Pleomorphomonas sp. T1.2MG-36: one gene and its partner. The protein of the gene in region 1 binds, or shares a complex with, the protein of each later gene. Links are inferred from orthologs where the notes say so. Each region holds a gene or a part of one and is shown in the gene's direction. Other genes may lie near its edges.

The links. Proteins that work in one complex are often made in the same cells at the same time.
Region 2: the proteins of tsf (region 1) and tuf are in contact, whole or in part, in a crystal structure (PDB 1EFU), measured with the Escherichia coli proteins. The link is inferred for Pleomorphomonas sp. T1.2MG-36 from one-to-one orthologs.

The regions. Positions count from the first base shown.
Region 1 is NZ_CATNLY010000023.1:97,479-101,290, reverse strand. What follows is about bases 650-3,467. They hold tsf (translation elongation factor Ts), read left to right. Parts: upstream 650-1,504; coding sequence 1,505-2,431; downstream 2,432-3,467. Other genes in these bases: frr (ribosome recycling factor), read left to right, coding at 3,432-3,467; pyrH (UMP kinase), read left to right, coding at 2,632-3,348; rpsB (30S ribosomal protein S2), read left to right, coding at 650-1,280. Outside these bases: QQZ18_RS11920 (MarR family winged helix-turn-helix transcriptional regulator), read right to left, coding at 1-214; more of rpsB, read left to right, coding at 516-649; more of frr, read left to right, coding at 3,468-3,812. UniProt on the Escherichia coli protein: Associates with the EF-Tu.GDP complex and induces the exchange of GDP to GTP.
Region 2 is NZ_CATNLY010000012.1:384,860-388,288, reverse strand. What follows is about bases 1-2,901. They hold tuf (elongation factor Tu), read left to right. Parts: upstream 1-806; coding sequence 807-1,997; downstream 1,998-2,901. Other genes in these bases: nusG (transcription termination/antitermination protein NusG), read left to right, coding at 2,598-2,901; secE (preprotein translocase subunit SecE), read left to right, coding at 2,374-2,571; QQZ18_RS08685 (putative bifunctional diguanylate cyclase/phosphodiesterase), read right to left, coding at 1-371. In the rest of the region: more of nusG, read left to right, coding at 2,902-3,128; rplK (50S ribosomal protein L11), read left to right, coding at 3,296-3,429. UniProt on the Escherichia coli protein: GTP hydrolase that promotes the GTP-dependent binding of aminoacyl-tRNA to the A-site of ribosomes during protein biosynthesis. May play an important regulatory role in cell growth and in the bacterial response to nutrient deprivation.

The DNA.
Region 1 (3,812 bases):
GACGGTCGACCATGCGGCAAATGCTGATTGGCTCGACGCCAACGAGATCGGCCAGGGTTGCCTGGTTCACGCCTTGCCGCTTGGCGACGCGGGCGAGTACCTGCCACTGGGCGCGCGACATGCCGGTCGTCTCGGCGAAACGGTCGAACCGCTTCTTTACGAGGCGGTCGATCTCATGGACCAAGCTGCCGATGGTGGGTGTCCAGTTGCTCATGCGCGTCCATTATATGATAAGCATGCTTATGATGACGGCAAATATAGTAAGCTAGGTAAAATAATGGTGAGCGACGGGTAGGGCGAACACGCAGCGGCAGGCACTCCGGGGCTGACGATGACCGTTGGCTCTTGCCATGGACGGCGGTTTCCCCTATATCCCGCGCCATTCCACACGCGGGAGCCGCGGGTGCGCTTAGGCGTTCCCTCCGGTCGGTCCGGGCAGCGTTGTCCGGCTGATTCCTCCCGCGGAGGCCAAACCGGAAAAAGGTACCACTTCTATGGCTCTTCCCGAGTTCACCATGCGCCAGCTCCTTGAGGCTGGCGTCCATTTCGGTCACCAGACGCACCGCTGGAACCCGAAGATGAAGTCTTACATCTTCGGTTCGCGCGCCAATGTCCACATCCTCGACCTCGCGCAGACTGTTCCGCTCCTTCACCAGGCCCTCAAGGCTGTGTCCGACACCGTCGCCCGCGGCGGTCGCGTGCTGCTCGTCGGCACCAAGCGCCAGGCCCAGGAAGAGATCGCCGAAGCGGCCCACCGTTCGGCTCAGTATTACGTCAACAGCCGTTGGCTCGGCGGCATGCTGACCAACTGGAAGACCATCTCCGGTTCGATCCAGCGCCTTCGCAAGCTCGACGAGACGCTCAATTCCGAGCTGTCGGCCCGCCTCACCAAGAAGGAACGTCTGGTGATGACCCGCGAGCGCGACAAGCTGGAGCGCGCGCTCGGCGGTATCAAGGATATGGGCGGCACGCCCGACCTGATCGTCGTCATCGACACCAACAAGGAAAAGAATGCCATCGACGAAGCCCGTCGCCTCGGCATTCCTGTCGCCGCCATCCTCGACTCCAACAGCGATCCGGATGGCATCACCTTCCCGGTTCCGGGTAACGACGACGCTGGCCGTGCCATTTCGCTCTACTGCGATCTGATCTCGCGCGCCGCCATCGACGGCCTGTCGCGCGCCATGGGAGCCATGGGCGAGGACATCGGAGCCGCTGAGCAGCCGATGGACGAGCCGGCGCTCGCCGACGATGCGGCTGCCGCCGAGGCCAACGCCTGATCCACGCTTCGGCGTGATCTAGCCAGCGCTAATCGGGCGGTTCCTTCGAGGGGCCGCCCGACCTGTTAGAAAGCCCGCCGGTCGGCGGGCGCTTGAACCGAGAGTGCCAGCCGGCATCGGGGCGGCCGAAAGGTAGTCCTGCATTCGTTCATCGGCCCGTCAGGACGGTCCGTTATCAATCCGGCTGCGGGCGTTCGAGGTTTCACGACAAAGACGAGGGTCACATGAACATTTCCGCCTCACAGGTGAAGGATCTCCGCGAGAAGACCGGCGCCGGCATGATGGACTGCAAGCACGCCCTGGCCGAGAACAATGGCGACATCGAAGCCGCCATCGACTGGCTGCGCGCCAAGGGACTTTCCAAGGCCGCCAAGAAGGCTGGCCGTGTCGCCGCCGAAGGTCTGGTCGGCGTCGCCACGGGCGACAAGACCGCCGCTGTCGTCGAAGTGAATTCGGAAACCGATTTCGTCGCCCGCAACGACGCCTTCCAGGGACTGGTGCGCGCCGTCGCCGCCGTCGCCGTGGACAAGGGCGGCGATGCCGCTGCCATCGCTGCCGCGACCTATCCGGGCAAGGCGCATTCGGTCGAGGCCGAGGTCAAGGAACTGATTGCGACCATCGGCGAGAACATGGGCTTCCGTCGCGCGGCCGCCCTCAAGGTTTCGGCCGGTGCCGTTGCCACCTACATTCACTCGGCCATCGCCGACGGTCTTGGCAAGATCGGCGTTCTCGTCGCCCTCGAGTCGACCGGTAACGTCGAAGAGCTCCTCAAGCTCGGCCGCCAGATCGCCATGCACGTTGCGGCGACTTCGCCGCTCGCGTTGGCTGCTGAGGAAATCTCGGCCGATGTCATCGAGCGCGAACGTGCCATCTTCATCGAGCAGGCCAAGGAGTCCGGCAAGCCGGCCGCCGTCATCGAGAAGATGGTCGAAGGCCGCATTCGCAAGTTCTACGAAGAATCGACACTCCTGAAGCAGGCCTTCGTGATCAACCCCGACCTGACCGTCGAAGCCGCCGTCAAGGCTGCCGAGGCGACGGTCGGCGCGCCGATCAAGGTCACCGGCTTCGTGCGCTTCGCCCTCGGTGAGGGCATCGACAAGGGCGAGAACGATTTCGCCGCCGAAGTGGCCGCCGCCGCCGGTCAGGCCTGAGCGATATTCCCAACTGAATCCGATGAGGGCGCCGACTGGTTCGGCGCCCTTGTCATGTCTGCCTCTCCCTCGCATGGCAACTGTCTTGATAATACCTCTCATGGGGGTTTCCATCGAAGGCGATGCGGGGTAGTTGGAACGCTTTAGGAACCTGTCCTTTCTCGGAATCGCCTTTTCTCGAAAAATTCGGAGTTTTGCCCATGACCGAGCTCAAGTATCGCCGCGTCCTGCTCAAGTTGTCGGGCGAGGCCCTGATGGGCGACCGCGGCTTCGGAATCGACTCCAAGGTGGTCGACCGGCTTGCCGGCGAAATCGTCGAGGCGCATCGGCTGGGCATCCAGGTCGGCGTGGTGGTCGGCGGCGGCAACATCTTCCGTGGCGTATCGGTGGCCGCCGACGGTGGCGACCGGACGACCGGAGACTATCTGGGCATGCTTGGTACGGTGATGAACGCGCTCGCCATGCGCTCGGCCATCGAACGGCTCGGGGTGCCGGCCGTCGTGCTGTCGGCCATAGCCATTCCGGCCCTTTGCGAGACCTTCACCCAGCGCGAGGCCTTGCGCCATTTCGCGGCCAACAAGGTGATCGTCTTCGCCGCCGGTACCGGCAATCCCTTCTTCACCACCGACTCGGGCGCTGCCTTGCGTGCCGCCGAGATGGATTGCGACGCCCTGCTCAAGGGAACGCAGGTCGATGGCGTTTACACCGCGGATCCCAAGAAGGATCCCACCGCGCGCCGCTACGAACGCCTGACGCACCAGGAAGTGCTTTCGAGAAACCTGCAGGTCATGGACGCGGCGGCGATTGCACTTGCCCGCGACAATAAGATTCCGGTAGTGGTGTTCTCAGTCCATGAGCATGGCGCATTCGTCAATGTTCTGAAGGGCAAGGGTCTTTGCACCGTCATCGACGGATAACAACAGCGAGCGCCGGCGGCCCCCGCTGCCCGTGAGCGGCGAAAGGTTGGCACGGCGCCGATCAGTTCTGGAAGGTTGGCAAGATGGCCGATGAAGACTACGACATCAACGACCTGAAGCGCCGCATGCAGGGCGCGCTCAGCGTGTTCAAGAACGATCTCGCCGGCCTTCGTACCGGTCGTGCCAGCGCGAGCCTTCTCGACCCGATCGTTGTGGTGGCTTATGGCAGCACGATGCCGCTCAATCAGGTGGCCACGGTATCCGTCCCCGAATCGCGCATGCTCTCCGTCCAGGTATGGGACAAGGGCATGGTTCACGCTGTTGACAAGGCGATCCGCGAGTCGAATCTCGGCCTCAATCCGATTATCGAGGGAACGCTTCTGCGCTTGCCGATCCCGGAGCTCAACACCGAGCGCCGCAAGGAACTGGTGAAGATCGCGCACAAATACGTGGAGGCCACCAAG
Region 2 (3,429 bases), on another replicon or contig:
GGCGACTTCAGCTCCGTCTCGGCGAAGGCATAGACCGGCAGATCCCGGCCATCGAGGATGTAGGCCTCGTCGATGCCGAAGAACGTATGCATCCAGCTGCCGAGGTTGTCGTCGATCCAGTCTTCGTTGCCGCCTGCTGCGGTTCTTTCGACGGCCTCATCCCAGAAGGTGGAGCTCTCCTGATTGTGCGCGAGGTTGCTGCGGATTTCCCTGAGGGCGTAGCCGGCGATCTCGGCCTGTCGCTCGATATCCTCGCGATCGACCGAGCGAGTGACCCACACCAGAAACGCGCCGATCGCGGAGAGGGCAACGACCATTGCCAGGGAGGATGCGACGACCCGGGAGAAAAACAGAGCGAGCTGTCGTTTCATCAAACCTTCCGAAATTCGAGTGGGCTCTGGTGCAGCTCCGGGCGCCGGCTCTCTTCCGAACCAGCTAAACGGGTTCACCATTAAGAACTAGTTATTTATCGTGTTAATGATAAACGCGTTCATGTAAAAGGGGCAAGACCGAGCACGTCAGCCGTCATTGTCGTCGGCGCGGGAGCGTCCTCCCCGCGGTCGACCTCCGCCGCCGAGCCCGTGTGCGACAAGACTCCCTTTAGTCCTGTGGCGAGCTTGAAATTTCGAGGAAAGCGGTCCATATGGCTCAGCCTTGGCGCCGATTGCTCTTTGCGGGGAGAGCGGCGTCATTCAGGGCTTGAACCTTGCGTTGAAAGGCACTATTCGAGCCGCCGACCGGCCGCCCCCCGGTTCGGGGGCAGCGCACGAAAAGGCCCCATCAAACCTTTCGAGAGAGACGAAGCGATGGCTAAGGAAAAGTTTTCGCGGACGAAGCCGCACTGCAACATCGGCACGATCGGCCACGTTGACCATGGCAAGACGTCGCTGACCGCGGCGATCACCAAGGTGCTGGCCGAGACCGGCGGCGCCACGTTCAAGGCCTACGACCAGATCGACGCTGCTCCCGAAGAGAAGGCGCGCGGCATCACGATCAACACGGCGCACGTCGAGTACGAGACGCAGAACCGTCACTATGCGCACGTCGACTGCCCAGGCCACGCCGACTACGTGAAGAACATGATCACCGGTGCTGCCCAGATGGACGGCGCGATCCTGGTCGTGTCTGCCGCCGACGGCCCGATGCCGCAGACCCGCGAGCACATCCTGCTCGCCCGTCAGGTCGGCGTTCCCGCCATCGTCGTGTTCCTGAACAAGTGCGACATGGTCGACGATCCGGAGCTGCTCGAGCTGGTCGAGATGGAAGTTCGCGAGCTTCTGTCGTCCTACGAGTTCCCCGGCGACGACATTCCGATCGTCAAGGGTTCGGCTCTCGTTGCCCTCGAGAATGGCGATCCGAAGCTCGGCCACGACGCCATCCTCGAGCTGATGACCCAGGTCGACGCCTACATCCCGCAGCCGGACCGTCCGATCGACCAGCCGTTCCTGATGCCGATCGAAGACGTGTTCTCGATCTCCGGTCGTGGCACCGTGGTGACCGGCCGTGTCGAGCGCGGCATCGTCAAGGTCGGCGAGGAAGTCGAGATCGTCGGCATCCGTCCGACCACCAAGACGACCGTGACCGGCGTTGAAATGTTCCGCAAGCTGCTCGATCAGGGCCAGGCCGGCGACAACATCGGCGCGCTGCTGCGCGGCACCAAGCGTGAAGACGTCGAGCGCGGCCAGATCCTGTGCAAGCCGGCTTCCGTGAACCCGCACACCAAGTTCAAGGCCGAAGCCTACATCCTGACCAAGGAAGAGGGTGGCCGTCACACGCCGTTCTTCACCAACTACCGCCCGCAGTTCTACTTCCGCACGACGGACGTGACCGGCGTGGTGACGCTGAACGAAGGCGTCGAGATGGTGATGCCCGGCGACAACGTGACGATGAACGTTCAGCTGATCGTTCCGATCGCCATGGAAGAGAAGCTCCGCTTCGCTATCCGTGAAGGTGGCCGCACTGTCGGCGCCGGCGTCGTCGCTTCGATCGTCGAGTGACAATGCTTATCCGGCGGCCTCGGCCGCCGGAATCCCCGGATTTCCGGGCTGATCCACAGCCAAGCCATTCGGGAGACAAAGAAATTGCCGTGCGGGGCTTGCTCCGCCGGCAGGAATCGGTAAGAAGGGCGCACCGAGTTTTTGGTGCTTGATCCGGAAGCCGGTTCGGCTATAAGCGAACGGACTGGCGTCCGCGAGTGGAAGTCTAGGGGTATAGCTCAGTTGGTAGAGCGGCGGTCTCCAAAACCGCAGGTCGCGGGTTCGAGCCCTGCTGCCCCTGCCATTTCCCTCTTGCGTGGACCTGTCGAACGCTATAGATAACGGTTCCTATCTCGTGGCGGGGGGGCCCGCGCCCCCGACCGTCATGAGTGGATGTATGGCCAAGTCTAACCCCCTTGAGTTTCTGCAGCAGGTTCGGACCGAGGCCGGCAAGGTCACATGGCCGACGCGGCGCGAGACTGCGATCACGACGACCATGGTGTTCATCATGGCCATCCTCGCGGCGATCTTCTTTCTTGTCGCCGACATGATCATGAACTGGGGTGTCGGGTTGCTGCTCGGCCTCAGCGGCTGACGAACGACCGCCTGGGGAGCATCGACATGGCAAAACGCTGGTACATCGTGCACGCCTACTCGAATTTCGAGAAGAAGGTAGCCGACTCCATCAAGGAGCAGGCGCAGCAGCGCGGTCTCGCGCACCTCTTCGAGCAGGTTCTGGTGCCGACCGAGAGCATCACCGAGGTGCGCCGCGGTCGCAAGGTGGCTGCCGAGCGCAAATTCTTTCCGGGCTATGTCCTGGTGCGCATGGACATGACCGATGAGGCCTATCACCTCATCAAGAACACGCCGAAGGTGACGGGTTTCCTGGGGTCCGACAACAAGCCGGTTCCCATCCCCGACCGTGAGGCCGAGCGCATCATGAATCAGGTCGAGGTTGGCGTCGAGCGGCCCAAGCCCTCCGTCAGTTTCGAAATCGGCGAGCAGGTCAAGGTTTCCGACGGCCCGTTCGCGTCCTTCTCCGGCCTCGTGGAAGAGGTGGACGAGGAACGCAGCCGCCTCAAGGTGGCGGTGTCGATCTTCGGCCGCGCCACGCCGGTCGAACTGGAGTACGGTCAGGTCGAGAAGGTCTGACGCACGTTTGCGGAGCCGGTTTCCGGCGCCGCGTTCGCCGTCCGGTTCGCCGGCCGGCACCCACCCCGTGGGAGAGGGGCCCCGGCCATCGCCGCTGGGACATGGCCCTCCGACCACGAACCTGAAGGCGGACCGGCCCTGCCGGGTGCGCCGACGAGGAGAAGAAAATGGCGAAGAAAATCACCGGCTACCTGAAGCTTCAGGTGGCGGCCGGTTCGGCGACCCCGTCGCCCCCGATCGGCCCCGCGCTCGGTCAGCGCGGTCTCAACATCATGGAATTCTGCAAGGCGTTCAACGCGCA